DNA from 4 places in the Brevibacillus sp. WF146 genome. Region 1 is predicted to be linked to each of the others. Evidence: riboswitches for the same ligand, from Rfam matches in the RefSeq annotation. Region 1 holds a riboswitch; each other region holds the start of a gene.
The links. A riboswitch is a leader RNA that binds a small molecule or an ion and turns the genes downstream of it on or off. The one in region 1 is predicted to bind S-adenosylmethionine.

Region 1 (7,843 bases):
CCGCTGTTTCGCTTTTCGATCAGCGCCTGGTGGATGTGTTCCATCGCCCCGATGTCCACGCCGCGCGTCGGTTCGGCGGCGATCAACAGCGGCGTCTTTTGCCCCAGCTCGCGGGCGACAATCAGTTTTTGCAGATTGCCGCCGGACAGGTTGCTCGCCTGCTCCTGCAGGTGCCGGGAACCGGTCTTGATGGCAAACCGCTCCACCCACTGCTCCACCACACGGCGGAACGCGTCCCGCAGAATGACGCCGCGACGGCTGAACGCCCTTTTGCGCTGGTAGCCCATCAAGGCGTTTTCCTCCACGCTCTCCTGCTTGGCCGTTCCCCACAGGTAGCGGTCTTCCGGGATATGGGCCACTCCCGCTTCACGAATGGCTGCCACCGGACGGTTGGTGACGTCTTTTCCGCCCAGCAGCACCCTGCCCGCCGTGATCGGCCGCAGCCCGGTGATGGCCTGCAGCAGCTCCGACTGGCCGTTGCCCGAGACCCCGGCGATTCCGACGATTTCCCCGTGGTGCACGGTAAAAGCAACGCCGTCCACGATCGTCTGCCTGTCGCGAACGGTCAGGTTTTCCACCTGCAGGAGCGGCCCGCCGGCCAGGCTCACCCGCTCGCTCAATGGCTGCAGCTCGCGGCCCACCATCAGCCGGGCCAGTTCGTCCACGCTGGTCTCCTGCCGGGAAACGGTCCCGGTCACCCGGCCGCCGCGCAGCACCGTGATCCGGTCGGCCACCTCCATCACTTCCTTGAGCTTGTGCGTGATCAGGATGACGCTCTTGCCGCTCTCCGCCAGGTGGCGTATCGTCTGCAGCAGTTCCTTTACCTCCAGCGGCGTCAGGACGGCGGTCGGCTCGTCCAGTACGATGATGTCCGCTCCCTGGTACAGCACCTTGAGAATCTCCACGCGCTGCTGTTCCCCGACCGAGCATTGGGATACCCGGGCGGTCACGTCGATCGGGATGCGGTAGCGCTCGCTGAGGGCCCGCACCGCCTCCACCGCTTCCTTGCGCCGGAACAGGCCGGCGCGCTGCGGTTCATAGCCGATGACGATGTTCTCCGCCACGCTGAAATCGGCAAACAGCATGAAGTGCTGGTGCACCATCCCGATGCCGTGTTTGATCGCGTCGTCGGGGCCGCGAAAGACCACCGGCCGGCCGTTCAGCACGATCTCCCCGGACGTGGGCTGTTCCATGCCGTACAGCATCCGCATCAGGGTGGTTTTGCCGGCGCCGTTCTCCCCGACGATGGCGTGGACTTCGCCGGCCCGCAGGGTGAACGACACATTGTCGTTGGCCGTAAAATCGCCGTACCTTTTCGTCATGTTACGCATTTCCAGACGGTACGCCATCCCGTTCTTCCCTCCTTTTTCCTGTTGGCCCGTTGCAACAGGAAACCGACTACCACAGTAGTCGGTCGCCGTCTCGTTTACTGCTGCAGCGGATCGGGCACCTTGCGCGTACCCGCCACGATCTCGTCCTTGATCGCTTTCACCTTGTTGACGATCTCTTCGCCGATGAACTGATGGAGCGGCGTCTTGCTCTCGCGCGTGACGTAGGTGACGCCGACGCCGTCTTCCTTCAGGCCGTACGTTTGCACGCCTGGTTTCAGGCTGCCGTTTACAAACGCCTTTACCGTTTCGTAAGCGGCCGTGTCGGTTCCTTTCAACTGGGACAGGACGATGTGTTCCGGATCGATGCCGGTGCGGTCGACGTCCTGGCCGGAGGTGTAGAAGCCTTTTTCCTTGGCCGCTTCAAACACGCCCAGGTCGCCTACGGCAGCGGCCCCGTAGATGAAGTCGGCTCCCTTGTTTGCCTGCAGCAGGGCCAGCTCCTTGGCTTTCGCCGGGTCGTTGAAGCTGCCGACGTAGTTGACGAAGACCTCTGCCTTCGGATTGGTCGCTTTCAGTCCTTCCTGGAAGCCGACCGTCCACTTTTTCAGAAGCGGAATGTCCATCGCCGCGACGATGCCCACCTTGTTGGTCTTGGTCGCCAGGCCGGCCGCCGCTCCCATCAGGTAGGCGGCTTCATGCTCGCGAAAGACCACGCTGCGGACGTTCGGCAGGTCCACGACGGTATCGATGATTGCAAACATGCGGTCCGGGTTTTCCGCCGCCACTTTTTTCAGCGCGTCCTCCGATTCAAACGACGACGTAATGATCAAATCGTAATTCTCCGCCACGGCCGCGCGGATGTTCTCCTCGATGGCGGCGTGGTCGGTCGACTCGATGGTTTTCACATCGACGCCAAATTCCTGCGCTGCTTTCTTGGCTCCCTCGTCCATCTGCTGGAAGAACGGGTTGACTCCGATCTTCTCCGGAAGAACCAGCGCAACCCGCTTCTTCGCGCCGCCATCCTGGCCCCCGGCTTGTCCCTTGTCCTCCGGTGCGCCGCCACCCGCCGCACATCCGGCGGCCAGTACGGCAAACGTCATCAATGCCAACAGGTACTTTTTCATGCTGCTCTCTCCTATCCAGTGACAAAAGTTTCGATTTTGCGATTCTCATACCGGTAATTTACAGGTTTTTATCAAAAATATCAAGAAAAAACACGAATATTTTGCTATAGAAACACAAGAACGTTCGACTTATTCCCCCTTTTTTTCCACAAGAGGCACTTCCATGGAAACCCTGCTGACGGTATGAAAAAAACTCTTCCCGGAGGAAGAGTTTGCCAATTATCGCCAACCTCTTCCTCATCTGTCAAAACCCACGGGTTTTGCAGGAATTGGCACCTTTCTGTACCGGGGTACAGTGGTTGCCGGGCTTCATCGGGCCAGTCCCTCCGCCTCTCTTGATAAGGTAAGGTGAATCCGCTATCCAGTTGTAATGTCTCTTATTCTAGCAAAAGGAAAGCAAAATGCAAATGATTTTTTTGTCATTTCGAAACATTACGTTTGTTGGTCCCGAAACGACTGCTGCAGTTTGCGCGACAGCGCGTTCAGCTCGCCCAGCTCCTCCGTGATTTCCCGCACCTTCTGATGCTGGTTTTCCGCCGTGGCGAACAGCTCTTCCAGATTGGCCACCGATTGTTCCGTCACGGCCGTAATCGTCGACATCTCGGCGGCCACCTCTCCGGAGCGCAGCTTCACCCTGTCCATGCTGGAGCGCACGTGCTCGACGGCCTGCAAAAACGATTCCATCCCGGCCCGAACCGCCTCGATGGAGGTGACGGTCTGAACGGCCAGCTCCTGTCCCTTGGCCACCGACGTTTCCCCGTTGCTCATGTGGCGCACGGCGTTTTCGCTCTCCTGGTGCAGCGACTGCAGGATTTCGGCAATCTCCTGGGTGGCTGTGGCGCTTTGCTCGGCCAGCTTTCGCACCTCGTCGGCCACCACGGCGAAGCCGCGTCCGTGTTCCCCGGCCCGGGCCGATTCGATCGCCGCGTTGAGCGCCAGCAGGTTGGTCTGGGTCGCGATCTGGTTGATCGTCTGCACGATCTCCTCCACCCGGTTGGCCTGCCGGTTCAGCTCGCGGATGGTGGACGAGGCCACGTTGACCGCCTGCACGATCTGCTCCATCTGCCGCGACAGCTCGTTCATCATGCCGATGCTGTCGGTGAGGCGGCGGTTGTTCTGATCGGCCTCCGCCTTCATCGCGTTGGCCTGCTCGTTGACCGCCACGATCTCGTGGTCGATCGACTGGACTTCCTCCTCGATCTTCACCGTGGAGTTGGCCTGTGCCTCCATCCCCGTCGCCACTTCGCGGAACGCGATCATCATCTCGTCCGTGTTCCGTTTGGTCGTCTCCGCGTGCTCATGCACGTGCTCCGACGTGCGGTCGAGCTGTTCCGTCACCAGTCGGATGTGGCCCAACAGCTCCGCCAGCCGCTGTTCCTTTTCCTCCGCTTCCCGCCGCGCCGCCTCCGCTTTGCTCAGCGAGGCTTGTCCGGCCAGACACAGGTAGGTCAAGCCGGCGATCATCAGCACAACGGACACGAGGTGCAGGATCAGGTTGACCTCCGTCCGGCCTTCGTCGAACATGTCGTAGAAACCGGTGTAAAACCCGACAAACGTCGCCGCGATCTGGACAATCCCGGCGGAGACGACCAGCTTCCAGTCCAGATAGGCCGCGAGGAAGCCGAGCACGATGAAGGAAAGGAACGCCGTCTCCGGGTAAGACGTAAAGTGGTCGAACGCGATGGAGTAATACATAAAGCCGATCGCCACCAGGTAGCGAATCACGTAACTGCCTTTGCGGATGAAGTAGTACGGCGAAACGATCAGCGTCACCAGCAGGCCCAGCGATGTCAGCTTCCAGAAGTTCACGCCCTCCTGATACGCGATCCATCCGGCCAGCCACAGATGATTCCAGAGAATAAAGATCATGAAGCCTTCTTTGTTGGTCAAGGTGTTGCGGACCAATTGAAACATGGTCTGAAGCATAAGTTCCTCCTTTACCTCCCGTGTGTCTGGATACAGCTCTCTTTTGTCATTATATCCTGAAAAATCTTCCAAATACTATCGGGTACATGGAAAACATGTGAAAAAAGTTCTAACGCGCCCGTAGTGCTGCCGGACCAGAAGGGGTTCCGCAATGACCGTTTGGCCCCCTTGCGAATAGGCTGATGCAGGGAACGCATTTTTCAGGAAGGGAGCGGGAACGCCGTGGAACTGAATCAACTGCCGGCAGCCGTGCTGACCCGCACGATCAGCCGTCCGAACGTGACCATTTATTACCCGCAGTTGGCCGGCCTGGCCAATCCGCAGGCCGAACAGGAGATCAACCAAACCCTGTCGCGGTACGTGCAGGATTTGATCAACCGGCAGCATGACATCCAGGTGCCGGGAACGACGGACATGCAGGGGAGCTACGAGATCAAAAACAATCAGCGGGGCATCATCAGCGTCACCCTGAACAACTACGCCTACACCTATCCGATGGCTCACGGCATGACCTATCTGAAGTCGCTCACCGCGGATGTGCAGACCGGGAAAATCTTCTCCCTGCGGGACCTGTTCAAACCGGGCAGCGACTATGTCAAGGTGCTGTCGGACAACATCAGGAGACAGATCGCGGAACGGCGTATTCCCACCCTGGAGCCGTTCAAGGCGATCCGCCCCGACCAGGATTTCTACGTGGCCGACAAAGCGCTCGTCATCTATTTTCAACTCTACGAGATCACGCCGTACTACGTGGGCTTCCCCATGTTTCCCATCTCGGTGTTCGAGCTGGAGCCGATCATCAGCGAAAAGGGGCCGCTCAGCGTCATGGCCACCAACTCGTAGCGTGCGTGGCGGGATTCGGCCATTTGTGGGATCGGCCTCATAAAAACATCCAGGCTGCCGACGATGTCGACAGCCTGGTTGATTGCCGGGCGCCCGGGTGTGGAGACGGCGGCAGCAGACGGGAACACGTACAGCGTTACTGTGCCGTATACCCGCCGTCAATCACGACCGCTTGCCCCGTCACTCCCCCGGCCTTGTCACTTGCCAGAAAGACGGCGTAGTCCGCAATTTCCTGCACGGACAGCAGCCGCCGCTGCGGAACGAGCGGGTAAATGACTTCTTCCATTACGCGTTCCAGCGGGACGTTTCGGGTCTTGGCCAGATCGGCCAATTGATTCCGCACGAGCGGCGTGTCCACGTACCCCGGACACAGCGCGTTCACGGTGATGCCGTGTGCGGCTCCCTCGAGGGCGGCCACTTTGGTCAGGCCGATCACCCCGTGCTTGGCACTGTTGTAGGCCGCTTTTCCGGCAAACCCGATCAGGCCGTTGATCGAGGCCATGTTGATGATCCGCCCCTGCCCCTGACGCTTCATGACGGGAAAGGCGTGCTTGATGGCGACAAACGGCGCCGTGAGCATGATGGTGAGCAGCCGCTCAAATGTCTCGGTCGGGAAATCCTCGATCGGCGACACAAACTGCAGCCCCGCATTGTTGACCAGGATGTCCAGCCGGCCAAACGTCTCCACGCTCTTCTCAATACTCGCCTTGAGCTGGCCTTCATCCGTCACGTCGCAGCCTGCCCCCAGGGCTTCCCTCCCCTCGCTCTGCAGCTGCTCGGCCGCCTTTTCCACGGCCTCCCGGTTGAGGTCCAGCAGCAGCACCTTGGCTCCTTCCCGGGCAAACGTCCGGGCGATTTCATACCCGATTCCGCTTGCTGCACCGGTGACCAGTGCGACTTTTCCTTCCAGCAGCTTGTTCATGATGACACAACTCCTTTTTCCGATTGGTACCTCCGCCGCTTCGTCCCGGATGCGTTCTTGACCTAGACGAAGAGCGAAGCGGCGATTGCCAGAATAAAGACGGTCAGCGTTTTCAACACGGTGATCGCGAAAATGTCCTTGTAGGACTGGCGGTGCGTCAATCCCGTAATCGCCAGCAGGGTGATGACGGCTCCGTTATGCGGCAAGGTATCCATCCCGCCGGAAGCCATCGAGGCAATGCGGTGCAAGAGCTCCGGACTGATGCCGGCCGCCTGCGCCAGTTCCAGATACTGTTTCCCCATCACTTCCAGCGCAATGGACATGCCGCCGGAGGCCGATCCCGTAATCCCCGCGAGCACGTTGACGGCCACGGCTTCGGAGACCAGCGGATGGCTGCTTGCCCCGAGAATCCAGTCTTGAATCAGCTTGAAACCGGGCAGCGTTTTGACCACGTTGCCGAATCCCACCTCGGACGCCGTGTTGAAGATGGCCAGCAGGGCCCCCATCGCGGCGGCGGTCAAACCGGAGGCGAGCTTTGTTTTCACCTGGTTCAGATTGATCAGCACCGCGGCCAGGATGCCGATGCTCAACGCGATGATCAGCGCCCAGGAGGAGGCGACGTTCTTCACCTTGTCGATTTTGAAGCTGTCCTTCAGAAGCTGCGGGTCGTACCAGGTTTCCACGGTCAGAAACCCTCTGCTGAACAGGTAGTTCGACACCAGGACCAGCGCCAACGGGAGCACGGCCAGCCAGATGTTCATGTAGGTTTGATCCCGGTTGAGCTCCGGTTCGTTGATGTGGCCTTCCCCGTACCCTTCGCCGGCCGCGGCTGCCTGTTTGCGCCTGCGCTCCAGCCAGAAGATGCCGCCGCAAAAGACCATGATGGCGCCGATAATCCCCACCAGCGGAGCGGCGTACGCATCTGTCCCAAAATAATTGGTGGGGATAATATTCTGAATCTGCGGCGAACCGGGAAGCGCATCCATCGTGTAGGTAAACGCGCCGAGGGCGATCGCGCCCGGAATCAGCCGTTTGGGAATGTTGGCCTCGCGAAAGATGGCGGCGGCAAACGGGTACACCGCAAACGCCACGACAAAGAGCGACACGCCGCCGTAGGTCAAAATGCTGCAGGCCAGCACGACGGCCAGGATCGCCCGGTTGGAGCCGAGCGCCTTTACGATCGACTGGGCGATGGAGGCGGCTGCTCCGTTCATTTCCATCACCTTGCCAAAGATTGCGCCCAACAGGAAGACGGGAAAGAACGATTTCACATAGTTGGCCGCGTTCGTCATGAACGTTTCAGTGTAGCTGGGCAGCAGCGCAAGTCCCGACAGAACGGCGGCCAACAGGGTAAAAATCGGCGCAAACACGATGACAGGGTAGCCGCGGTACGCAAAAAACATCAAGAGTCCCAACGAGACGAGAATCGCCAACACTTCGATTACCATAGAATTCTCCTTTCCTGCCCCTCGCCAAAAAGCTGAGCCCCGGCCGCCACGTTACAGCGCGGCGGACGACAGGACGCGCAGATTGGGGGAGATGATCAGCTCAGGCTCGGTACACGCTTGGATATCGGCCGGGGAATAGCCGTCCACGACTTCCACCAGTTCCAACCCCTGCGGCGTGACGTCAAGGACGGCGCGATCCGTAATGATGCGGTGAACCACCCCTTTGCCGGTCAGGGGGAGCCGGCAGGT
Region 2 (7,843 bases), 780 kb from region 1:
CCGTTCCCCGAAGGGCGCCGGCGTAGAGCTCGACGGCCTGCTCCACGGCGGTGCGGGCCATGTCTTTTTTTCCTTCGGTCAGAGCGGTTTTGGCCGTTTCCTTGGTCAATTTGGTGATTTGCGCATAAAAGTACCCCTGCAGCCCTTTGTCCACGGCCTGCTTGGCCTGTTGGACGGAGTAATGGCCGGCAGCCGCGCCGTCAAGCACGGCGACGATCAGCGCGTCGGTGTCGGGAATGAGCGCCTGCACTTTGGCCTGGAAGGCGGAGACGTACTGCTGTTTGACCTTGGCGATGTCCACTTGTGCGGCGTCGAACAGCTTTTTGATCTCCTCAAACGCCCGAATGTCCGCTTTTTGCGCGGAGGTGTCCGCGGTCAGACTGAATGCGGCGTAAGCGGCCGGTTGGGAGGCGCCGGTGTCGGCAAAAGCGGCGGCAGGGTTGAGCAGCAGGGCTGCAGCGATCGAGGCGACGGCAAATTTTCGCATGGAACAGTCACTCCTTGTCATGTATGAACTTAGATCCATTTCTTTCGTTTGGCGAGCCAGAACAAGCCGCCGAAAACAATAATCAGACCGCCCATGAGGGAAGCGGTGACCACCGGATTTACTTTGGACGGAGCCGGTTGAGCGCCTTCTCCGGCGGGCGCCGGTTTCGCGGTCTGGCCGTCTGTCTGTCCGCCGGCTGGATTGGCAGACGCCTGTGCGGCCGATTCTCCCTGCCCGGGGGATTGTCCCGGGGCGGCGGGGGAAGCGTCCGTCTGCGCAGGAAGGCTGCCGGACGCCGGCGTTTGTTGGCCGGAAGCGGCAGCGGACGGCTGCGGGCCGGAAGGGGACGAAGCGCTTGCCTTCGTTTTCGTGCCGGCCGGGGAGCCGGAGGACGGCTGGGCAGTTGATGCAGGCTTCCCCGCCGGTGCGGTCTGCGGCGATGAAGCCGTTGGGGCGGACGTTTGGGAGCCGGCGGCGGCAGCTGCCGTTCCCCCTTTCCACGGAAACAGCGGCTGGAGCGTGGAGCGAATCAGTTTGGTCTGCTTCTGGAATTCGTTCTTGTCGGAAGGCACGGTCCCCACACCGAACAGGCCGGGATTGCCCAGCGCGGCCAGCGCTTTGTCGAAAGCGGCGAACGCCGTTTTAGAAGCGCTGTCACTGATGTACGGGGCGAGCACGTTGAGGGTCCCTCTGCCTTTGGCCAAAAGCAGCTTTGCCTTGGCGTAGTCGTCAAACTGCTGCTCGGCGTTTGTCAACCGGCGGTCGATGTTCTTCACCAGCAGCGCTTTGTAGTTGTGCAGGACGAGATCCTTGTTTTGTTGAGAAAAGTTCGCTTCCAGTGTCTGGGCGGTCTGTTGGCCAAACTCCAGGGCGATCTCGTTTTTGCGGCTGAGAAACGCCTGGTGGGCGCCGTTCCAGTCTTCCGGAGTCTGTTCCAGCTTGGCCGCGATCTCCTTGAAGCTCTCCGCGAGGTCTTCCTTGTTCGGGTCGCCGTAGGAATAGGCGAAGGCGGATGCGGGCAGAAGCAGCGCCAGAAACAGGGCGAGCAAGAGGCGCAGCGGCACGGAGCCTCCTCCTTTCTATCATCAAAATAATGATAATCATTATCAAAACGATCTCCTCTCCTGATAATAAAGGGGCATCTCGTACGCGTCAATAAAGATTTTCATTCTCGATGAAAGGAGCACATGCCGTTCCATCCGTTTTTGGAAATCGCTTACAGTATCAAATATTTCTGAGAAACTTCCAAAAACGGGATTGACGGAGCCGCCGGCTTCGATGTATGATGTCCTCATCATCAAAAGCATAGTGGAAAACTTGGAATTACACATGCCTTCTTATCCAGAGCAGGCTGAGGGACTGGCCCGATGACGCCCGGCAACCGACTGTCAAGAGCATGCGGCTCTTGCGGCACGGTGCTAACTCCTGCAGGAATGTTTCCTGAGAGATGAGAGGTGAGCGAGCGAACCGCGCCTCTTTCCTCAGGGAAAGAGGCGTTTGTTTTTTCCGGTTTTTCCGTCCATGCCATCATTTTTCACGCACTCATACGGGGGGATGTACCAGATGAAAACGATGAAAAAATGGATGACAGCCAGTCTCGTCGCGGCTCTTTTGCTGACGGGCTGCACCAGTGAACAGCCGCCGGCGCCGTCTGCCCAGTCCGCCACGTCACAGTCGTCCCAGCCGGCGGCCGCGCCGCAGCAGCCGGCAGCCGCATCACCGGCGGCGTCTACCTCGGCGGCCATTCCGGCGGCAGTGGACAAACCGTTGAAAATCGCTCTGGTCAGCGAGTTCTCCATCGGGACGTTTTCCGCCCAGTACCTGCAGGGAGTCAAAGAGCAGGTGAGCAAATTCGGCGGCGAGCTGGTCGTCTACAACGCGGACGGCGACCTGGGCAAAATGGCGGCCCACCTCGACACCGCAGTCAACCAAAAAGTGGACGGGATCCTGATCAACCACGGCCGTGCGGAAGCGCTTCAGCCGGGCGTGGAGCGGGCGGTCAAGGCGGGGATTCCCGTCGTCGCGTTCGACAACGACCTGGACCAGGTGGACGGCGTCACCGTGATTGACCAGGACGACTACAGCCTGGCCTGGCAGGGGCTGAAAAACCTGGCCCAATCCATCGACGGGAAAGGCAACATCGTCTACATCTGGGTGGGCGGTTTTGCGCCGATGGAAAAGCGCAACCGCGTCTACGAGATTTTTCTCAAGCGCTACCCCAACATCAAGGAGATCGCCCGCTTCGGTTCGGCCACCCCGAACACGGCGCTGGACACCCAGGCGCAGATGGATGCGATCCTGAAAAAGTACCCGAACAAAGGCGACATCGCCGCCGTGTGGGCGCCGTGGGACGAATTCGCCAAAGGGGCTACGCGGGCGATCAAGGCGGCGGGACGGACGGAGATCAAGGTGTTCGGCATCGACTTGTCCGACGAAGACCTGCAGCTCATCCAGGAGAAGGACAGTCCATGGAAAGCGTCGGCGGCGACCGATCCGGCCGACATCGGACGGGTGCAGAGCCGCTTCCTCTACCAAAAGATCGCCGGCGAACACACGCCCAAGTACTTCTCGCTCGATCCGCATCTGGTCAGCCAGGACAAACTGCCGGACAAACCGGTCAACATGTCCGAACTGGCTCAATACGTGAGCGGGTGGGGACGTAGCGACGCCGCCGTCTCGCCGTGGATGGCCGCGCTGGAGGCTAAGCACAAGTGACAGGAACGGACAGATCAGGGAGGGATGCGAGATGACGGCCTCTGTTTTGGAAATGAAGGGGATCGTCAAGCAGTACGGCGGAGTGTACGCCCTGCGCGGGGTGGATTTCACCGTGCGCGGCGGGGAGGTGCACGCCATCCTCGGAGCCAACGGAGCGGGCAAAAGCACGCTGATGAAAATTCTCTCCGGCGCAGAGCAGGCGACGGCCGGCAGCATTCTGATCGACGGCCGCGAGCTTGCGGTCGCCGGACCGCGGGATGCCAAGCGGGCCGGCATCCACCTCGTGCAGCAGGAAGTGGACACGGGGCTGATTCCCTCCCTGAGCGTCGCGGAAAACATCCTCCTGGACCAATCCGTCTCCGCCGGCGGCTGGTGGCATTCGCCGAAGCGGACGGTGGAGCGGGCCCAACAGATTCTCAACCGGTGCGGTTTTTCCCTGCCGCTGAAGGCAAAGGCGGAGGAGCTGACGCTGGCAGAAAAGCAGTTGGTGCTGCTGGCCCGCGCCGTGGCCCAGGACGTCCGCTTCGTCATCTTTGACGAGCCGACCGCGCCGCTCAGCCTGACGGAAGCGGCGGCGCTGTTCGAGCTGATCGCCAGCCTGAAGGCGGCCGGGGTGGGGATCGTCTACATCTCCCACCGGCTGCCGGAGGTGTTCGCCATCGCTGACCGCATCACCGTGCTGCGGGACGGCAGTCGAGTGTGGGAAAAGCGGACGGACCAGACCAGTCCGGAAGAAGCGGTGTCGGCGATGCTGGGCCGACGCGAAGCCAATCGGGCGGACGACCGGACGGGACGCGCGGGCGAGGTGCTGCTGGAAGTGAGAGAACTGCGGATCGGCCACAAGGTGAAGCGGTTTGACGTCCAGGTGCGGCAGGGGGAGATCGTCGCGGTGGTGGGACTGGTGGGCGCCGGCAAGACAGAGGTGTCCCGCGCCCTGTTCGGCGCTGACCGGCTGGACGGCGGCGAGATCCGGCTGCGGGGGCGGACCCTGCGCCTCCGCCATCCGGGCGAAGCGATCCAGAACGGCATCGCGCTGATTCCCGAAGAGCGGCGGCTGCAGGGCATTCTGGTGGAGGAGCCGGTGAAGCACAACCTGACGCTGGCCCACCTGCGGGCGTTTGCGCGGGGAGGCTTTCTTTCGGACAGGGCGGAGCGGGAGGCGGCCCAGTCCCTCGTGGAGCGGCTGGGCATCAAGACGGCCGGGCTGGACCAGCGGACGGGCAGCCTGTCCGGCGGCAACCAGCAGAAAGTGGCGATCGGCAAGTGGCTGTTGACCACGGCCAGCGTTTTCCTCTTCGACGAGCCGACCAAGGGCGTGGACATCGGCGCCAAGCAGGAGATTTTCCGCTTGATCAGGGAACTCGCGGACGAGGGCAGGGGCATCTTGTACTTTTCCAGCGAGATTGACGAAGCGCTGGCGCTGGCCGATCGCCTGATCGTGCTGGAACACGGCCGGACCGCCGCGGAATGGAGCCGGAGCGAATGGACGGAAGGACGGATCACGGCCGAGACGGTGATGTTTTACATGAGTGGAGGGAATCATCATGGAAGCAGTGCTGCAGGGTGAAAAAACAAAACAGACGCGGGGTTCGCTGGCGCAGCGGTACGGTGCACTTTTGGCCATTCTGGCCGTGATCGCGTTTTTCAGCATCGTCAACGAAAACTTTCTCAGCTACGCCAATCTGGTGGACATCCTGCGCTCCATTTCCATCGTGACGCTGGTGGCGATCGGGGTTACCTTTTCCCTGATCGTGGGCGGCTTTGACCTGTCCGTCGGTTCGACGGTCAGCGTGGCGACGGTGCTCTCCGCCTCGCTCATGGTGTGGTACCGGCAGGAACTGCTGGTGGCGTTGGTTGTTCCGCTCCTGGCCGGTCTGGTGATCGGGCTGATCAACGCGCTGTTGGTGGTCAAGGTGCGGATTCCGGACATTCTGGCGACGCTCGTGTCGCTGTACGTCTTTCAAGGCATTCACCTCAGCTACACGCAGGGCTTTTCCATCTACAACAACATGCCGATGGCCGACGGCTCGTCCGCTCCCGGCATCATCATCCCGACGTTTCTCTTCATCGGCCAGGGGGAAATGTGGGGCATCCCCGTCCCTGTCATCCTGATGGCGCTGGCCGTCGCCGGCGTGCACGTGTTTCTCAACTACACCCGTTTCGGACGGATGCTGTACGTCACCGGCGGCAATCTGGAAGCGGCCCGCCTCTCCGGCGTCCCGGTCAACAAGTACCGCACGATGGCCTACATGCTGTCGGCGCTGTTCGCCTCCATCGGGGGGATCGTGCTGACGGCGCGGATCGGCACCGGCCAGGTGATGGCTGGATCGCCGCTGTTGATGGACGCCGTGGCCGCTGCGTTTATCGGGTTTTCCATCTTCGGGCAGGGCAAGCCCAACGCGTTCGGCACCTTTTGCGGCGCCATCCTGATGGGGGTATTGATGAACGGGCTGACGATGATGAACGTGCCGTATTACGCCCAGGACATCGTCAAGGGCCTGGTGCTGGCGGGAGCGCTGACGCTTACCTATCTGCCCAGGCTGAAAAAATAGGCGGGCGGCTGGCGGGCCGCTTGGTCATAGCCCCGTCAAGTAGACAGTAAAAAAAGAGGAATCACCTAAGCGGCGATCGCTTCTCGATATTCAACCGGGGAGAGGTCGCCGAGTTTTTTCTGGAAGCGTTCATTGTTATAGTAGTCGATATATTCAGCAACACATTTACGTGCCGCAGCTTCACTATCTGGCTTCGCCAGGTAAAGCTTTTCCGTTTTCAGATGGGAAAAGAACGACTCGATACATGCGTTGTCAAAGCAATTCCCGCGTCTTGAATGGCTTCCCATAAGTTCTTTCTCCTCGAGTAGATCCCTGTACGATTTGGTTGTGTATTGAAATCCTTGGTCGGAATGGAGAATAGCGTTTTTGGCGTTCAGTTGCTTTACGGTGTCCAATACGAGCTGGAGATCGTTACGCGCGGATAGCTCCCATGCTACGACTTCCTTGTTACAAAGGTCTAAAATAACCGACAAATAGACAAAATCATGACCAATTCGAATATAGGTAATGTCAGTCACAAATTTCTTCAAAATGGTTTCTGCTGTAAATTCACGGTTGAGGACATTCGGAAAGACTACGGATGGTTTGCGACCTGCAAATGGCCGTTTCTTGCGGATAACTGAACGAATTCCCAGCTCACGCATCAGCCTACGCACCTTTTTGTGGTTAACCAAAACCCCTTCTTTGTGTAAAGCCGTACGCATACGTTTGTAGCCGAAATAAGGTCGCAGTCGATGAATAGCAAGGATGTGCTCTTTTACATTCGTATCCTGCTCGATACGGGTTTTACGAGATTCCCGGGCAGCTTTCCATTTGTAATAACCCGACCGCGATACTTCGGCAATCTTGCACAGCATGATGATGGGATACTTGTGATTCATTTTTTCGATGGTCCTAAACCGGGCTTGCTGATCCAACTTCCCTCCCCATGCAGATTCGGATTGAGCTTTTTTAGGTATTCGACCTGCGCTTTCAAATAGGCGTTTTCCTCTTCAAGGCTACTGAAGTGTTTCTTATTCCAACGCCCACGATAATCCTCAAACGATTCTCCGCTCTGGTGCTTACGTACCCAACTGATGATCTGTGCATCACTTTTAATTCCCAGCTTTTCTCTTATCTCCTGATAGCTCCACTGCTCTTCCAAACGCAAGCGAAGAGCCTCTTTCTTCGTATCCTCGCTATAACGAGTAAAGACCTGTCCCTTCTTTGGTGGCATGAAAAATCCCCTCCGGTCAACAGTAATGAGTCCATGATATCATGAACTCTTTTTTTACTGTCTACCTTGAGGGGATAATACCAGCTGCTGTCAGGAAGGCCGTTCTTTTTTCCGCGAATGCAGCGGGAAAAGAATGGCTTTTTTTCTGGTTGTTGTAACATTTTCCCGTCTGTTTCGTTTGAATGGAGCGGAGGTGGATGATGAAACGGGAGACATGGGCGGATCTGTTCGCCGCGTACCAAAATTCCCTGTACCGGTACCTGTACCGCATGTGCGGCTCGCGGGAGGTGGCGGAAGAACTGCTGCAGGAGACGTTCTACCGGGCCATGCTCTCTTTCACGCTGCGCGATGCCAAGGCAGTCCGGGCCTGGCTGTACAAGGTGGCGCGCCACCTCTACATTGACTGGCTGCGCCGACAGACGGCGGAAAGGAAAATGGTAGACAGCATCTGTCGACTTGTTGGGCGAGGGTATGCCGGGGGCGATCCGGAAACGGCGTACGAACAAAAGGAAGCGGCGCAAACCGTGGAGAGGATCATGCGGCAGCTGCCCGAGCGGATGAGGACGATCCTGTATTTGCGGGAGATTGAGGGGTTCTCCTATGACGAGCTGGCTGCCGCCATGGAACTGAACATGAATCAGGTGAAAGTGACGCTGCATCGGGCGCGGGAGAAATTTCGCGAGGTGGAAGCGCGGATGGAAAGGAGCGAAGAGGATGGGCGAAACGGGCGATAAGCCGGTGCTGCGGGATTGGCCGGAACCGGACGGCGGTTGGGACGAAAAGCGGGCCCGCCGGCTGGTCTGGAAGACGCGGATCGCGTTGTGGTTCAGCGTGTTGCAAATGGTGCTGGTGGTGTTCTTTCTGTACGCGGTG
Region 3 (7,843 bases), 550 kb from region 1:
CCATCAGGATGGTCAAAATCATCGGATTGCGGCCCGTCTTTTCATAGATAAACGGCTTGATCACTTCGTTGATCTGCGACTTCAGCTCGGACCATTCCTTGATCTTCTTGTCCAGCGCCTCCTGCAGCTTTTGGCGGACGAGCACGGTGGCCTCCTGGATCAGCGATTCCGATCCGCGCACGTAGACGAAGCCGCGGCTGACGATGTCCGGCCCGGTCAGGATCTTGAAGTTTTTCATGTCCAGGCTGACCACGACCACCATCAGGCCGTCTTCCGCCAGATGCTTGCGGTCGCGCAGCACGATGTTGCCGACGTCGCCCACGCCGCTGCCGTCGATCAGGACAATCCCGGCGGGCACTTTGCTCAGCCACGCTTTTTCCCGATTGCAGTTGAGCACGTCGCCGTTGTCCATGATGAAGATGTTGCTCTCCTCGATGCCCACCTGCTGCGCCAGTCTGGCGTGCATTTTCAGCATGCGGTACTCGCCGTGGATCGGCACGAAGTAGCGGGGGCGGATAAAGTTGAGCATCAGCTTCAGCTCTTCGCTGCTGCCGTGGCCGGACGCGTGGATGTCAAACACGTGGCTCAGCACCACGTTGGCTCCCGCCCGGTACAGCTTGTCAATCGTCCGGCTGACGTTCACCGTGTTGCCCGGGATCGGCGAAGCGGAGATGATGACCGTGTCCTCCGGATAAATCTGCACCGAGCGGTGGGACCCGGAGGCGATGCGGGTCAGTGCCGCCATCGGCTCGCCCTGGCTGCCCGTGCAGATGATCAGCACCTGGTTGTCCGCGTAGTTGTCGATGTGCTTGACGTCAATCAGCATGCCCTCCGGCATCTGGATGTAGCCCAGTTCTTGTCCGATCTGAAACACTTTTTCCATGCTGCGGCCGATGACCGCCACTTTCCGGTCGCACTCCATGGCCGCGTCCACCACCTGCTGCAGGCGGTGCACGTTCGATGCGAACGTGGCCAGGATAATCCGCCCGCGCGCCTTTTTCACCACGTCGAGAATGCCTTCGCCCACCATGCGCTCCGACATGGTAAACCCGTACCGTTCGCTGTTGGTGCTGTCCGACAGCAGCGCCAGCACGTCGCCGCTGCTGCCGATCCGTGCGATTTTGCCGAATTCCGTGGTGGGACCGACCGGCGTCATGTCAAACTTGAAGTCGCCCGTGTGAATGACCATGCCCTCCGGCGTGTGGATGACGATTCCGAACGAATCGGGAATGCTGTGGTTGGTGCGGAAAAAGGTGGCTTTCAGCTTTTTGAACGGGATCTCCGTGTCCTCCGAAATGGGGATCAGCTTCACCTCGTTCTGCATCCGGTGCTCTTCCAGCTTTGCCTTGACCAAGCCCAGGGTGAGGCGGCCGCCATAGATCGGCACCTTGATTTGCTTCAGCACGTACGGGATGGCGCCGATGTGGTCCTCGTGTCCGTGCGTCAGCAGCAGCGCCTTGATCTTGTGCTGATTCTCGATCAGATAAGTGATGTCCGGGATGACCAGGTCAATGCCGAACATCTCGTTCTCGGGGAATTTGACCCCGCAGTCGATGATGACGATCTCGTCTTCGTACTCGACACAGTACATGTTTTTGCCGATTTCGCCGAGACCGCCCATCGCGAAAATCTTTACGTCGCTCAATACTCGTTCCTCCTAATAGATTTCGTGCATGTTTTGTTGGAAACCCGACCAATGCATGCCACTTCTTATTGTATCACATCGCGGCGCCTTCGTTTCATCCAGTCTTGCCATTTTCCCGCATTCTGCTACCGTATGAGGTAAAGAAAACGGAAAAGAAGCGAGGAGAGCCCTCATGAACCGTCATCTGCCGGAAGTGGCGCAGGTGTTTCTCAAACTGGGGAGCATCGCCTTTGGCGGGCCTGCCGCCCACATCGCCATGATGAATGAAGAAATTGTACAAAAGCGAAAGTGGGTCGATCAAGAAACGTTTCTCGACCTGCTGGGGGCGTCCAATCTGATCCCCGGGCCCAACTCAACGGAATTGGCCATTCACCTGGGGTACCGGCGCGCGGGATGGCCCGGCCTGATCGTCGCCGGCGTCTGCTTCATCGCTCCCGCCATGCTGATCGTGCTGGCGTTCGCCATGCTGTACGTCCGCTTCGGCTCGCTGCCCCAACTGGCGTGGGTGCTGTACGGCATCAAACCCGTGATTCTCGCGATCGTGCTGCAGGCGCTCTGGGGACTGGCCCGCACCGCCGTCAAGGACCGCGCGACCGGGATGGTCGGCGCCGCCGCCCTGGCTGCCGCCGCTCTCGGCATGCACGAGATTCCCGTCCTGGCGCTCGCCGGACTGGCTGTCCTGCTGATCAGGCAGGGAGGCCGCCTGCAGGGGCGGATGCACGCCCTCTCCCCCGTTCTGCCGATGTGGGGGCTGTGGGCTGCGGCGAAAACGCCTGCCGCCGATGCGGCCAGTCTGGGCAAGCTGTTTGTTCTGTTTCTCAAAATCGGCTCGGTGCTGTACGGCAGCGGCTATGTACTGCTCGCCTTCCTGCAGTCGGAGTTTGTCCGCCGCTGGCCCGTGCTGACCCCGGAACAACTGCTGGACGCCGTCGCCGTGGGCCAATTTACGCCGGGTCCGGTCTTTACCACCGCCACCTTTGTCGGCTATCTGGTCGGCGGGACGCCGGGCGCCGTGCTCGCCACCATCGGGATTTTTCTCCCGGCGTTTGTCTTTGTCGCCGTGGTAAATCCGTGGGTGGACCGCCTCCGCCGCTCTCCTGTCGCCGGTTCGCTGCTTGACGGGGTAAACGTCGCCTCGCTCGCCCTGATGGCGCTGGTCTCGGCACAGTTGGGCACATCCGCCGTCACCGACTGGTTGGGCGCGCTGCTTTTGACCGTCAGCCTGTTCCTGGTGATCCGGTTCCGCATCAATTCCGCCTGGCTGGTCTTGGGGGGCGGGCTTGTCGGTCTGGCGGCGGCTTATATGTGACGGAGACAGTCAAAGCCATCCGTTTGGAAGAGACCCGCTGAACAGCCAATGTGCCGCAGGGAACCCCGTGATTCCCGAAGAGGGCCGCCCATGAAACAGATGAACCCGCCCCCGGAACCGCGAACATCAGGTCCGGCAGAGGCGGGTTTTTTTACGGAAAATGATTTCCGGCAGGGCCGGCCCGCTGCGTCATGCAAAGGCCGGGGCGGCCCCGGTTGGCTGTTTAATCAGCCAACTGCTCGATGTCTTTCAGCATGTTGTCCATATCCATGTCGGACGCCATCCCGTACATGCGGCGCATGTTGCCGTCCTTGTCGACGAGGAACATGCGGGCGGTGTGGGCAAACGAACCGTCAGGCTGTTTCAGGACGGCGATGCCGAAGTCTTTGGTCACTTTTTCCACGGTCGCTTGATCGCCGCGCAGGAAGTACCAGCCGCTCTGATCGGCGCCAAACTTGTCCGCGTACGCCTTGAGCACTTCCGGCGTGTCCCGCTCCGGGTCAAAGGTGATCGTCACAAACGCCACCTTGTCTCCAAACAGCCCTTTGGCCTTCAACTGTTCCTGCATCTTGGCCATGTTAAACGTCGTGGCCGGGCAGATGTCCGGGCAGTGGGTAAAGATGAACTCCACCAGCCGGACCTTGCCGTTGGTTTCGGACAGGGTGAATGTGGACCCGTCAATGTTGTCCAGCGTAAAGTCGTTCATCTGTTTGACGACGGGGATCTGGCTCTTCTGCCAGTACTGGTAGCCGAATACCCCGACGACGAGCAGCGCCAGCACGGCGGCCGCCACGGTAAACCAGTGGCGCTGCCAGAACGACGCCTTGCCTTCGCTCATCTTGCTCTCCTCCTCATCCTGATCGCGCTGATCCCCGACAAACGGCGATCACGCGCATCTTTCTTTCTGCAGCGCTGCGTTACGCTTCCGTTTCCCCCGGCCAGGCGAGCATGCCGCCCACCATGTTGGCCGCGTCGAAGCCCAATTCCTGCAAATATTGGGTGGCCATGTGGCTGCGGGCGCCGCTTCGGCAGACCAGCACGACCGGCGTCTCCTTGTCCAGCTCGTCGACGCGATACGGCAGAAAGCCGAGCGGAATCAGTTTGGCTTCCTTAATGTGACCGCCATTCCACTCCTCCACTTCGCGTACGTCGATGACCTGCAGCTTTTCTCCCGCAGCCAGCTTCTCCATCAGCTCCTGCGGCGTGATTTCCTTTACCCCTTGATCCGCCATGTTTACTAGCCTCCTGTATCTTCATGAACGTTGATTCCATACCGCCTCCCATCATACCATACCGGCGGCTATTTTCGAACAGGCCGTCCCTGCACGGACGCGGCGTCACAACGGGAAGAGCCCGAGCCGCAGGATCAGCGACGGGATCAGCAGGAACCGGCCGGCGATCTGCGCGATCATCAGCATGGTGCTCATGGCCGGGGCTGGAGGTTACACAGTGCATCTGTATCTTTCTCATAATCACCCCTATTATAGGGCTGCCCCGGCCGGAAAGTTGTGAACGAGAGAGGGCGAAACGGTTACGCAATTGTGACGGGGAGCGCTGCGGTTCCTGCTTCAGCCCGCCGTGTACGGATTCGTCACGGACCGCTTCTCCCCTGGCCGCCCGTTCCTTTTCCGCCAGATACCGGAGAAAATCGTCCCGCTTGAAGGCGTGCAGCACACAGGGGTGCTGCTGCCGCTGCTCCAGAGCGGCGTGCTCCTCGGGATACTCGCTTTCCACGTGGAGCGTGACGTAGGGCAGCTTCTCCTGCGCTTTTTGCGAGCGGATGTTGGTCGTCCGCGCCCCGGCGAAGACGATGTCCAGGTCCAGTTCGCCAAACGCGATGGACAAAATCGCTTCCTTGGCGAGCTGGTTGTACCCTTTCCCCCAGTACGCCCGGCCCAGCCAACTGCCGATGTGACAGCGCCGCCGCTCCCTGTCGATGAACATCAGCGTGGTGACGCCGATTAACTCCTCCTTTTCATTGAAGACGACCCGGCTGACGGCTCTCCCTGCCCGCTCCTCTTCCGTAATGTGCCGGATGAACCGCTTCGTATCCTCGACCGACTGGTCCTGCAGGCTGAGCGCGCCGCTGACGGCCGGATCGGAAACCAGCGCAAACATGCGCTCCGCATAGGCCAAATCGTGTGGACGCAAGAAAACAGCAATCATGATAATTCCCCCTGACTTACTCGGAAATTTGTATTGACCGAATCCGGCTGTCCCCCTATAATACCAGATAAGCACAATTTGCAAAATTTCCACGATTTCATCAAGAGCGGCGGAGGGACAGGCCCGATGAAGCCCGGCAACCGGCAAACAAGCCTGCTTGCATGGTGCCAATTCCTGCAGAATCCCGGATTCTGAGAGATGAAACGGCCGCTTGATCGGGAATGACCGAAGCCTTCTTTCTCTCCGGAAGAAGGCTTCGTTTGTTATCCATCCTTTATCCAGGAAAGAGGGAGAGATGCCCATGTCGGACCAACGCCAGTGGAAGCCGGAAACCATCGCTCTGCACGGAGGACAGTCGCCCGATCCGGTGACGGGAGCGCGCGCCGTGCCGATTTACCAGACGACCTCGTACGTGTTTCGCGATACGGAGCACGCCGCCAACCTGTTCGGGCTGAAAGAGACGGGCAACATCTACACGCGCATCATGAACCCGACCCAGGACGTGTTTGAACAGCGGGTCGCCCTGCTGGAAGGCGGTGTCGGGGCGCTGGCCACTTCCTCCGGGCAGGCGGCGATCGCCTTTTCCATCCTCAACATCGCCCATGCCGGCGACGAAATTGTCGCCTCCAACAGCCTGTACGGCGGCACCTACAACCTCTTCTACCACACGCTGCCGCGGCTCGGCATCACCGTTCACTTCGTCGACCAATCCAACCCGGACCATTTCCGCTCCAAAATCAACGAAAAGACAAAAGCGCTGTTCCTCGAGACGATCGGCAATCCGCGCATGGACGTGGCCGACATCGAGGCGATTGCCGCGATTGGCCACGAACACGGAATTCCGCTGATCGTGGACAACACCTTTGCCACTCCGATCCTCTGCCGTCCGTTTGACCACGGAGCGGACATCGTCGTTCACTCCACCACCAAGTTCATCGGCGGACACGGCACGGCCATCGGCGGCATCATCGTCGACTCCGGCAAGTTCGACTGGAGCAGCGGCAAGTTTCCCGGCCTGACCACGCCCGACCCGAGCTACCACGGCATCGTCTACACGGAAGCGCTCGGCCCGCTGGCGTACATCGTCAAGGCCCGCGTTCAACTGCAGCGGGATATCGGGGCCGCCGTCGCGCCGTTCAACGCCTTCCTGTTTCTGCAAGGGCTGGAAACGCTGCATCTGCGCATGGAGCGGCACAGCGAAAACGCCCTGGCCGTCGCCCGCTATCTGGAGGCACATCCCGCCGTGGAGTGGGTCAGCTACCCGGGATTGGAGAGCGATCCGCACTACCGCCTGGCGCAAAAGTACCTGCCGAAAGGAGCGGGGGCCATCCTCACCTTTGGCATTCGCGGCGGCGTCGCCGAAGGGAAGAAGCTGATCGAGTCGGTCAAGCTGTTCTCCCATCTGGCCAACGTCGGCGATTCCAAGTCGCTCATCATCCATCCGGCCAGCACGACCCACCAGCAGATGTCGGAAGCGGAACAGCTCGCCGCCGGCGTCACCCCGGGCCTGATTCGCCTCTCCGTCGGCACGGAGGCGATCGACGACATTCTCGCCGATCTGGAGCAGGCGCTGAAGCAGGCGGTGCCCCAGCAGGTCGGATAAGGAACGGGTCTGGTCCGTTGGGGCGCCCCGACGCGCCCAAAGCGGCCGGGGATGGCGAGCGTCTGCGTTCGTTTGCGTCAAACAGCGAAGCGGGAGTTCCCCTTCGCTGTTTTTCTTGTTTCCGACGCCTTTTCTTCACCCTCTGTTCCCGCGGCTTTCAAGCGCCCAGTTGCTTGACTGTGCGCCGCCGATGAAGGTCGCAAACGTTCCCCCGCCGATCAGCGGCGCGCTCGTTTCAGAGGGCCGTTTTTCCGATCAGGATAATTTTATGAAGATTTGGCAAAATCAGGCGTTCCGAGGTATAATACCTTCCATACTGGAACAACCGGGTCTCGCGCCCTATTTTCCCATAAAGGAGACGTCCTCATGACCCATCGCCCTTTGGACACATTGCTGGAAAGCGTCAACCGCGTCATCGTCGGCAAGGAGCCGCAGATCCGGCTGCTGGTGACGGCTCTTCTGGCCCGCGGCCACGTGCTCTTGGAGGACCTGCCCGGCATGGGCAAGACCGTGTTGGCCAAAACGCTCGCCCAGGCGATCGGCGGCACCTACAACCGGGTGCAGTTTACCGCCGACCTGCTGCCTTCGGACGTGGTCGGGCTGCACGTGTTCAACCAGCGGACCGGCGCGTTTGAACTTCGGCGGGGACCGGTGTTTGCCGACGTGCTTCTGGCCGACGAGATCAACCGGGCCACGCCGCGGACGCAATCCGGCCTGTTGGAATGCATGGAAGAACGGCAGGTAACCATCGAAGGGGTGACGCTTCCCCTGCCGCCGACGCTGTTGGTGATTGCCACGCAAAACCCGATCGAATCGGAGGGAACCTATCCGCTTCCGGAAGCGCAGCTCGACCGCTTCTTGTTCCGCCTGTCGCTCGGCTACGGCAGCAGGGAAGACGCCCGGGAGATCCTCCGGCGGTTCCGGACAGGCTCACCGCTGGAGCAGGTGGAGCCGGTGATCAGCGTCGACGAGATCGCCGCCATGCAGCGGGACGTGACAGCGGTACACGTCAGCCCCGCCGTGGAGGAGTACATCATCGATCTGACGGAAGCCACCCGTCGCCACCGCTCCGTGGAAACGGGCCTCAGTCCTCGCGCCATGCTCGCCCTGCTGCGCTCGG
Region 4 (7,843 bases), 1.3 Mb from region 1:
GTCAACCCGAACAGTCCGGAAAAAACACAAACGACCACCAATCCCTCCTTGCCCGCAAAGAAGGATCAGTGGTCGACTCCGTTTCTCAGACCATCCGTATGACCTTGTTGCGTTCAGTATACCACGTCCGGCCGCTTATTTGAAGGCCATCGCCGCCCGCACGGCTTTTTTCCAGCCGGCGTACAGCCCGTTTCGCCGTTCCTCGCTCATCTTCACCTCGAAGGCGCCGTCCACGTTCCAGTTGGCGGCGATCTCCTGCCTGTCTTTCCAGAAGCCCACCGCCAAACCGGCCAGATAGGCCGCTCCCAGGGCGGTCGTCTCGTTTACCTGCGGACGTTCCACCGGCACGCCCAACAGGTCGCTCTGGAACTGCATCAGGAAGTCGTTCTTCACCGCGCCGCCGTCCACGCGCAGCTTTTTCAGCGTGATGCCGGAGTCGGCTTCCATCGCGGTGAGCACGTCTTTCGTCTGGTAGGCCAGCGATTCCAGCGTGGCGCGGATGAAGTGCTCCTTGCTGGTGCCCCGCGTCAGGCCGAAGACGGCGCCGCGCACGTCGCTGTCCCAGTACGGCGTGCCCAGGCCGACGAACGCCGGCACCACGTAGACACCCTCGGTCGAATCCACGCGGCTGGCGTACGCTTCGCTGTCCGCCGCCGATTTCAGCATGCGCAGGCCGTCGCGCAGCCACTGGATGGCGGAACCGGCGACAAAAATGCTTCCTTCCAGCGCATACTCCACGTTGCCGTCGATGCCCCAGGCGATCGTGGTCAACAGGCCGTGTTCGGAGCGGACCGGTCTTTTTCCGGTGTTCATCAACATGAAGCAGCCGGTGCCGTAGGTGTTTTTCGCCATGCCTTCCTCAAAGCACGCCTGGCCGAACAGGGCGGCCTGCTGGTCTCCCGCCGCCCCGGAGATGGGCGCTTCCACGCCGAAGAAGAGGTCTTTGTCGGTATGCGCGTAGATTTCCGAGCTGGAGCGCACTTCGGGGAGCATCACTTTCGGCACGGTGAGGTGCTCCAGCAGCTCGTCGTCCCAGCGCAGGTCGAAAATGTTGTACATCAGCGTGCGGGACGCGTTGGTGTAGTCGGTCACGTGCGCCCGACCGCCGGAGAGCTTCCAGATCAGCCAGGTGTCAATGGTGCCGAACAAGAGCTCGCCGCGTTCCGCCCTGGCCCGTGCTCCCTCCACGTTGTCGAGGATCCACTTGACCTTGGTGCCGGAGAAGTAGGCGTCGATCAAAAGGCCGGTCCGTTCGCGAAACCGATCGTTCAGTCCCTGCGCCTTCAGCACCTCGCAAATCTCCGCCGTCTGGCGGGACTGCCAGACGATCGCGTTGTAGACCGGCAGGCCGGTCTGTCTGTCCCAGACGACGGTCGTCTCCCGCTGGTTGGTGATGCCGATCGCGGCCACTTCCTGGGCGCTGATGTTGTGGATGGCCAGCACCTCGCCGATCACGCCGACGACGGACGACCAGATCTCCATGGCGTCGTGCTCCACCCAGCCCGGCCGGGGAAACAACTGCGTGAACTCCTTCTGGGCCGCTCCCACCATGTTCCCTTCCCGGTTGAACAAAATGGCACGGGAACTGGTCGTGCCCTGGTCAATGGCCAATACGTACCGCTTTTCCATCCGTCACATCCCCCTTCATCGTTTTCTCCCGATCCCTCGCTGCGTCAATCGGCCCGGGCCGACCGCTTAGCCGAACAAGGTCTTGAATACGAGCGCTCCCGCCGTCCCGCCGACGATCGGCCCCACGACCGGAATCCAGGCGTAGCTCCAGTCGGATGAGCCTTTGCCCGCGATCGGCAGGACGAAGTGGGCGAGGCGCGGCCCCAAATCGCGCGCCGGATTGATCGCGTAGCCGGTGGTCCCGCCGAGCGACATGCCGATGGCGACGATAAAAAAGCCGACAATCAGCGGATTGAGCCCTTCGGCAAACGTGTTGCCGCCGATGGCCAGCAGGCCGAACACGAGAAAAAACGTGCCCAACCCCTCACTGAGAACATTCGCAAACGTGTGTCGAATCGCCGGAGCCGTGCAGAATACCCCCAGTTTGGCCGCCGGGTCAGCGGTTTCTTTCCAGTGCGGCAGGTAGTACAGGTAGACGAACACAGCCCCCAGAAACGCCCCGGCCATCTGGGCCAGGATGTACCCGGGCACGAGCTCCCAAGCGAACGCTCCGATCGACGCGAGCGCGATGGTGACGGCCGGATTCAGATGGCCGCCGCTGACTCCCCCGACCGCGTAAACGGCAAAGGCGACGGCAAAGCCCCAGCCCATGGTAATCACGATCCATCCGCCGTCTTGCGCCTTGGACTTGTTCAGCACGACGCCCGCCACGACGCCGTCCCCGAGAATCACCAGCATCATGGTCCCGATCAGTTCCGCCCAATACGCCGACATCATGTTCCCCCACTCTCTTCTTTTTTATGATGAGACCGGACCGGCTCCCCCCTTTTCGCCGTTCACCTCCCTGGAAGAAAACAGAAAATCCACCTATCAACCACTGCTTAAGCCCACGGGAACTTAAACACTAGAGAAATAGGTGGATCTCCTGATCTCATCCGACGTATGACCTTCTGGAATCAATCATAAGCGGACGTGAAAGCGTTGTCAACCACTTTTTTACAGTTGTTTCCACAGGTTTCGATCAGAGGTGGTGACGGCGATGGCTCCCGCCGCCAGAGCGCTCTCGATCTCCTCCCGGGTGCGGATAAACCCGCCGACGATGATCGGAATCCGGATCTGCTCACGGATTTCCGTAATGATGTGCGGCATGACCCCCGGCAGGACTTCCACGAAATCGGGTTTCGTCTGCTCGAGGATTTTGTAGCTTGTCTCCAGCGCGCCGGAGTCCAGCAAAAACAGGCGCTGCACCGTGACCAAGCCCTTCTTTTTGGCGGTCGTGATCACCTGCGAACGGGTGGAAATGACGCCGGCCGGCTTGATCTCCTGGCAGAGAAACAGCGCGCCGTGCTCGTCGTTTTTCAACCCCTGCACCAGATCGGCGTGCAGCCACAGCTTTTTTCCGTGCCGGCGCGCCAGGTCGGCGATGCTTTTCAGTTGACAGATATGGCTCTCCAGCAGAATGATCGTGTCGTACCGGCTTTCCAGGACGCGCTCAAACTCCTTCATGTGGCGAATGGCCGGCAGAATGGTTTGCGAACCCAGCATGATGTGTCCTCATCCCCTTGAAGAAGAAGTGCTCCGCTTCTATCATGCCAAAAAATCCCGGCGAATGCGATGGGGAGTTGGACGCTTGTTTACCAACCCACAGTCCCTTCGACGGCACCACGATCGTCGGCCGCCTCCAGCACGGGGTACAGCCGCGCCTGCAGGCCGAAGTCCCGTCCCAAGAGCTCCGCGTGCTCCTCCCTGAGTCCGGCGGCGAGCAAGCCCACGCGCAGGACGCTGCCCGGATCGTACTGGACGGTCAGCCTGCGGACGGCGACTCCCGCCCGTTCGAGGAACAGCAGCACCTGCTCCGGCGTCACGCGGGCCGCTGTCCCTTCCAGAAAACAGAAGTCGAGGCCGGATGAGAGCCGGCTGGACGGGACCGCCGTCGGCCGTTCCCGCCAGGCGGGATGAGGCGTAAACGGCTGGGTCAGCAAGAAGGCCAGATCCTCCACGACCGCGCTGGCTGTCGGCAGTTCGCCCGCCCCTTTGCCGGTGAACAAAAGGTCGCCGACGAGGCTGCCCTCCACCTGGACGGCATTGTACGCATCCCGGATGCGCGCCAGCGGATGCCCCAGCGGCACCAGCGTCGGCCGCACGGACAGGTGCAGACCGCCGTCTTCCCGGCGCGCTTGCGCCAGCAGTTTGATCCGGTACCCCAGCTCTTTCGCCAGCCGGATGTGGCCCTGCGAGAGGTCGGCAATCCCCTGCCGCTCGATGGCGGAGAGGGGCAGCGACTCGCCGAACACGAGCTGCGCCAGAATGTACAGCTTGTACAGGGCGTCCCAGCCTTCCACGTCGGAGCGCGGATCGGCCTCCGCATAGCCCAGCTCCTGCGCCTGCTTCAACACGTCCGCGTAGGGCAGCTGCGCCTCCTCCATCTGCGACAGGATGAAGTTGGTCGTTCCGTTGAGGATGCCGCGCACCTCCGTAATGTCGTTGGTCCTGAGGAACTGGCGCAGCACGCCGAGGATGGGAATCCCCCCGGCGACGCTGGCTTCGTAGGCGAGATGGACGCCGTGCCGGTTGGCCAGTTCCACCAGCTCCGCGCCGCGCTTGGCCAGCAGTTCCTTGTTGGCCGTCACCACATGGCAGCCCTTTTGGATCAGCGCCCGCACGTAGTCGTAGGTCGGCTCCACGCCGCCCATCACTTCCACGACGATGTCCACGTCGCTTTCCAGAACGTCGGCAAACCGCGTCGTCAACAGCGACGGCTCCACCTGCACGGCCCGCTGCTTCCGCGTGTCGCGCACCAGCGCCTTGACGATTTCGATGCGCCTGCCCAGCCGGGCCGACAGCTTCTCCTGCTGCGCGCGGATCGTCTTGACCACCCCGCCGCCTACCGTTCCCAATCCCAACAAGCCCACTTTTACCACGCTCATGTTTCTCCCACCCCGTTTTTGTCTTGTACAACACGAAAAAACCTTCTTCCGATTCGAAGAAGGCTTGTGTGCATTGCGCCCGAGCCTCCTTCTCATCTCTCAAGACACGCGTGTCTTGCAGGAATTGGCACCTTGTCACATACCGCGTGACGGTTGCCGGGCTTCATCGGGCCAGTCCCTCCACCTCTCTGGATAAGAAAGAAGTCCTATGAAGTTCAGGAACAGAAGAACGAAAAAGCCTTCTCCGACAAGAAGAAGGCCTGCATCCGTATCAAACGAACCCGCTTCTTATCTGTCAAGACCTCTGTCTTGCAGGAATTGGCACCTGGTCACGCACCTCGTGACGGTTGCCGGGCTTCATCGGGCCAGTCCCTCCGCCGCTCTGGATAAGAACAGTGTTTACCTGTTGGGTATCATTGTAAAGAATGCCAGGTTGTTCGTCAACAAGAATCTGGCAGACGGCGCCGCGTGCGGCACGCGCGAACGTCACAGCAGCATTCGAGATAGGCGTAACGTGCGGCGATTTCTCCCGTGCCAGCCGGCAAATGTCCGACGTGATCCGCGTTCCCCATCCTCTGTTTTGGTGGGCTGGCGAAGTGCCGATATTGCCGATCTCCACATAGCGCTCGTGAAAAATGTGAAACCCGGCCATCGACATGAGGTCGCCGGCAGGGGAAAACAAGCCGATATGAGGCGTTTCCGTCAGTTCTTCCTTTCGAAAGCTCACATACATGGAAGGTGAACGCGTGGAAAGGCAAGCCTTTCAGATAGGTTCCTACCAGACAAATCTCTTCGTTGTGTGTCTGCGCAAGCGCGATGCATCTGTCCGCCCGCACAAAGAGGTTGCTGTACAGGATGTACACTTCTTCCAAACACAAACGCTCCTGCAGGGCGGAAAGTTCCTGCCCTGTGATCGAACGGATCATGTCGTCTCCTCCGTGAAAAAGGGGGTTTCTTTGTTTCCTCTCTTTATTCTACTTTTTTGCGCGGCCGCAGGCACGTTTTCTTCTGGTTCGCTTCTTCAAGGGTCAGGTGGGTTAAGGTGGTTCCTATTTTCTTTATACGCAAAGAAAGAGGGGTTTCCCTTGGCGGCAGGGAATTGGATATGATTCCCTCTATTACGAAAGGAGTGCTCCTCATGGCACGTGTCGTCCTGTTCGAATTAAGCAGCCAAAACCCCGAGCGAGCCGTTCAGTTTTATTCCACCGTCTTCGGCTGGAACATCGCGGAGCCGCGGTGGGATTACTACGCGGTGACAACCGGCTCCGATGACCGTCCGGGCATCAACGGCGGCATTGACTTGGGGCCGCCTGACTATCCGCACGGCACCCGCATCATCATCGAGGTGGATTCGATCGAGGAGGCGATCGCCAAATCGGTGGAAAACGGGGCCAACATCGTCCGGGAACCAATGGATTTCGATGATTTTCACCTGGCCTATCTGGTCGATCCGACAGGGCTCGGATTCGGCTTGATTCAATACAAGTCCTGACCGGCGGCGCCGCCTCTCTAGTTCCCGGAGACCGGACCTTTCCTTTTGGGGTCCGGATTTTTTCTCCCCTGCCGAGCGCATGGGACGTCCGGGCAGATGAATACACATGTACTATCCCCGCGCGACACGGCTTGCTCGAACTTTTTCGTCCATGACTGGAAAAGGAGGTGACAGCACCCATGCGGTATCGCTGCCTTCCCCCTAAGCCCCCTCGCTTTTCCCCCCGTGTACACGAATGACCACTCGAACACAAGGAGGTTGTTCTCATGAACCTGCGCCCTCGGGAGCCGATTGACATGACTGCCCAAGTGTCGGTGCACCCCGCCGATATCGATCTTCATCTGCAAAAATGGCTGTTTCGAATGCGAAGATAGACCGTTGCCCACATACGGAAGGAGGACTCTATGCGAGTCGCAATAGTAGGTGTTGGCGGCGTTGGACAAGTGAGCGCCTGCGAAATCGTGAAGTCGCGTTACTTGGAAAAACTGGTGCTGGCCGACATTTCCATCGGTCCGGCGGAAGAACTGGCCGCCGAACTGCGCCGGGAAACCGACGTGGAGATTCAGGTGAAGCGGGTGGACGCCCGCGACGTGTCGAGCGTCCAGGCCATTCTGGGCGACATCGACGTACTGCTGCACATCGGTTTGCCCGAAAACAACTTCGAAGTGATGAAAGCGTGCTTGAACACGAAAACGCATTACATTGATACCGCCTCCAGCGGGCCGCAGTGGCTCCGCAAACAGTTGGCCTGGAACGACGCGTTCAAAGCGGCCGGCCTCTTGGGCATCATGGGCTTGGGGTGCGACCCCGGCTTTTCCAACATCGCGGCCCGGTACGCCGTCGATCAGTTGGACGAAGTGGATGCCATTCTGATCCGCGACGGCGACAATTCCGTCGTCGACTACGACGGTTTCTGCTCCTACTTCAGCCCGCAGACCGCCATCCAGGAGTGTCTCGCCAAGCCTAACTACTGGACCGCGGACAAAGGGGAACAGTATTTCCCGACGCCGTTCGCCAACAAGGAGGAGTTTGAATTCCCCGAACCGATCGGCTGGCTCGACTGCTACAACGTCGAGCACGAGGAGGCCACCACCCTGGGCGAAACCATCGGCCGGGCCAAGGGATGCAGGTACGTGGACTTCAAGTACGCCCTGCACCCCGACTTCGTCAATACGCTGCAGGTATTGAGCTACCTGGGGCTGGACAGCGACGAGGAGATCGACGTCAAAGGCGTAAAGGTGGCGCCGCGCGACGTGGTCGTCACCTCGATGCCGAAACCGGCCGACCTGGCGGGCAAAATTCACGGCTACTCCTGCGTCGGCGCGCTCGTCAAAGGAAAAAAGGACAACAAGCGAAAGGACATGTACGTCTACACCATCGCCAATCATGACGAGGTTTTCTACAAAACCGAATTCCAGGCGACGATCTGGCAGACCGGCATTCCGCCCGTCGTAGCCGTGGACATGATGGCGGAGGGGCTCTTGACCGCGACAGGCTGCATACCGCCCGAGCTGATCGATCCGATCCCGTTTCTGACCCGGCTGAAAGCCCGCGGCATGAAGTGGGACGTGATCGAAAAGACCTCCCCCCTCCTGTAGATCACGTAGCACGTAAGTTGACATACACGCGAAAAAGGATGGCGGCATCCGATCTGCCATCCTTTTTCGGGACCAGCAAGGCGCACGGAACATCGAACCAGCGGAAAAGCGGACAAGCCTAGCTGTCCTCTGCGGGCTGACCCGCTATGGAAGGCGGCCGGCTCCGCCGCTCGGCCGCTCCGCTAGTCTCCCAGCGG

Region 2: linked by a shared signal. The riboswitch ahead of A6764_RS05770 (sugar ABC transporter substrate-binding protein) and the one ahead of A6764_RS02150 (BMP family lipoprotein) in region 1 are both predicted to bind S-adenosylmethionine.
Region 3: linked by a shared signal. The riboswitch ahead of A6764_RS21495 (homocysteine synthase) and the one ahead of A6764_RS02150 (BMP family lipoprotein) in region 1 are both predicted to bind S-adenosylmethionine.
Region 4: linked by a shared signal. The riboswitch ahead of A6764_RS08630 (homoserine dehydrogenase) and the one ahead of A6764_RS02150 (BMP family lipoprotein) in region 1 are both predicted to bind S-adenosylmethionine.

Annotation. Positions count from the first base shown of each region.
Region 1 is NZ_CP109943.1:404,701-412,543, reverse strand. Features, by position in the region: gene A6764_RS02155 (ABC transporter ATP-binding protein) at 1-1,349, opposite strand, end outside; gene A6764_RS02150 (BMP family lipoprotein) at 1,427-2,455, opposite strand; SAM riboswitch class I at 2,690-2,800, opposite strand; gene A6764_RS02145 (methyl-accepting chemotaxis protein) at 2,888-4,369, opposite strand; gene A6764_RS02140 (DUF3298 and DUF4163 domain-containing protein) at 4,604-5,224, shown strand; gene A6764_RS02135 (3-hydroxybutyrate dehydrogenase) at 5,361-6,146, opposite strand; gene A6764_RS02130 (GntP family permease) at 6,209-7,594, opposite strand; gene A6764_RS02125 (CoA transferase subunit B) at 7,646-7,843, opposite strand, start outside.
Region 2 is NZ_CP109943.1:1,183,687-1,191,529, forward strand. Features, by position in the region: gene A6764_RS05760 (copper amine oxidase N-terminal domain-containing protein) at 1-487, opposite strand, end outside; gene A6764_RS05765 (hypothetical protein) at 517-1,551, opposite strand; SAM riboswitch class I at 1,822-1,941, shown strand; gene A6764_RS05770 (sugar ABC transporter substrate-binding protein) at 2,060-3,202, shown strand; gene A6764_RS05775 (sugar ABC transporter ATP-binding protein) at 3,234-4,769, shown strand; gene A6764_RS05780 (ABC transporter permease) at 4,747-5,754, shown strand; one part of gene A6764_RS05785 (IS3 family transposase) at 5,820-6,709, opposite strand; one part of gene A6764_RS05785 (IS3 family transposase) at 6,709-6,970, opposite strand; gene A6764_RS05790 (RNA polymerase sigma factor) at 7,168-7,704, shown strand; gene A6764_RS05795 (anti sigma factor C-terminal domain-containing protein) at 7,685-7,843, shown strand, end outside.
Region 3 is NZ_CP109943.1:4,319,476-4,327,318, forward strand. Features, by position in the region: gene rnjA (ribonuclease J1) at 1-1,645, opposite strand, end outside; gene chrA (chromate efflux transporter) at 1,818-2,954, shown strand; gene A6764_RS21480 (SCO family protein) at 3,178-3,792, opposite strand; gene A6764_RS21485 (rhodanese-like domain-containing protein) at 3,872-4,186, opposite strand; partial or broken gene A6764_RS21490 (GNAT family N-acetyltransferase) at 4,545-5,120, opposite strand; SAM riboswitch class I at 5,215-5,325, shown strand; gene A6764_RS21495 (homocysteine synthase) at 5,422-6,723, shown strand; gene A6764_RS21500 (AAA family ATPase) at 7,090-7,843, shown strand, end outside.
Region 4 is NZ_CP109943.1:1,751,054-1,758,896, reverse strand. Features, by position in the region: gene glpK (glycerol kinase GlpK) at 136-1,629, opposite strand; gene A6764_RS08640 (MIP/aquaporin family protein) at 1,696-2,403, opposite strand; gene A6764_RS08635 (glycerol-3-phosphate responsive antiterminator) at 2,626-3,177, opposite strand; gene A6764_RS08630 (homoserine dehydrogenase) at 3,264-4,556, opposite strand; SAM riboswitch class I at 4,646-4,755, opposite strand; SAM riboswitch class I at 4,842-4,949, opposite strand; partial or broken gene A6764_RS22375 (hypothetical protein) at 5,140-5,208, opposite strand; gene A6764_RS08620 (VOC family protein) at 5,695-6,048, shown strand; gene A6764_RS08615 (saccharopine dehydrogenase family protein) at 6,453-7,646, shown strand; gene A6764_RS08610 (tryptophan 2,3-dioxygenase family protein) at 7,829-7,843, opposite strand, start outside.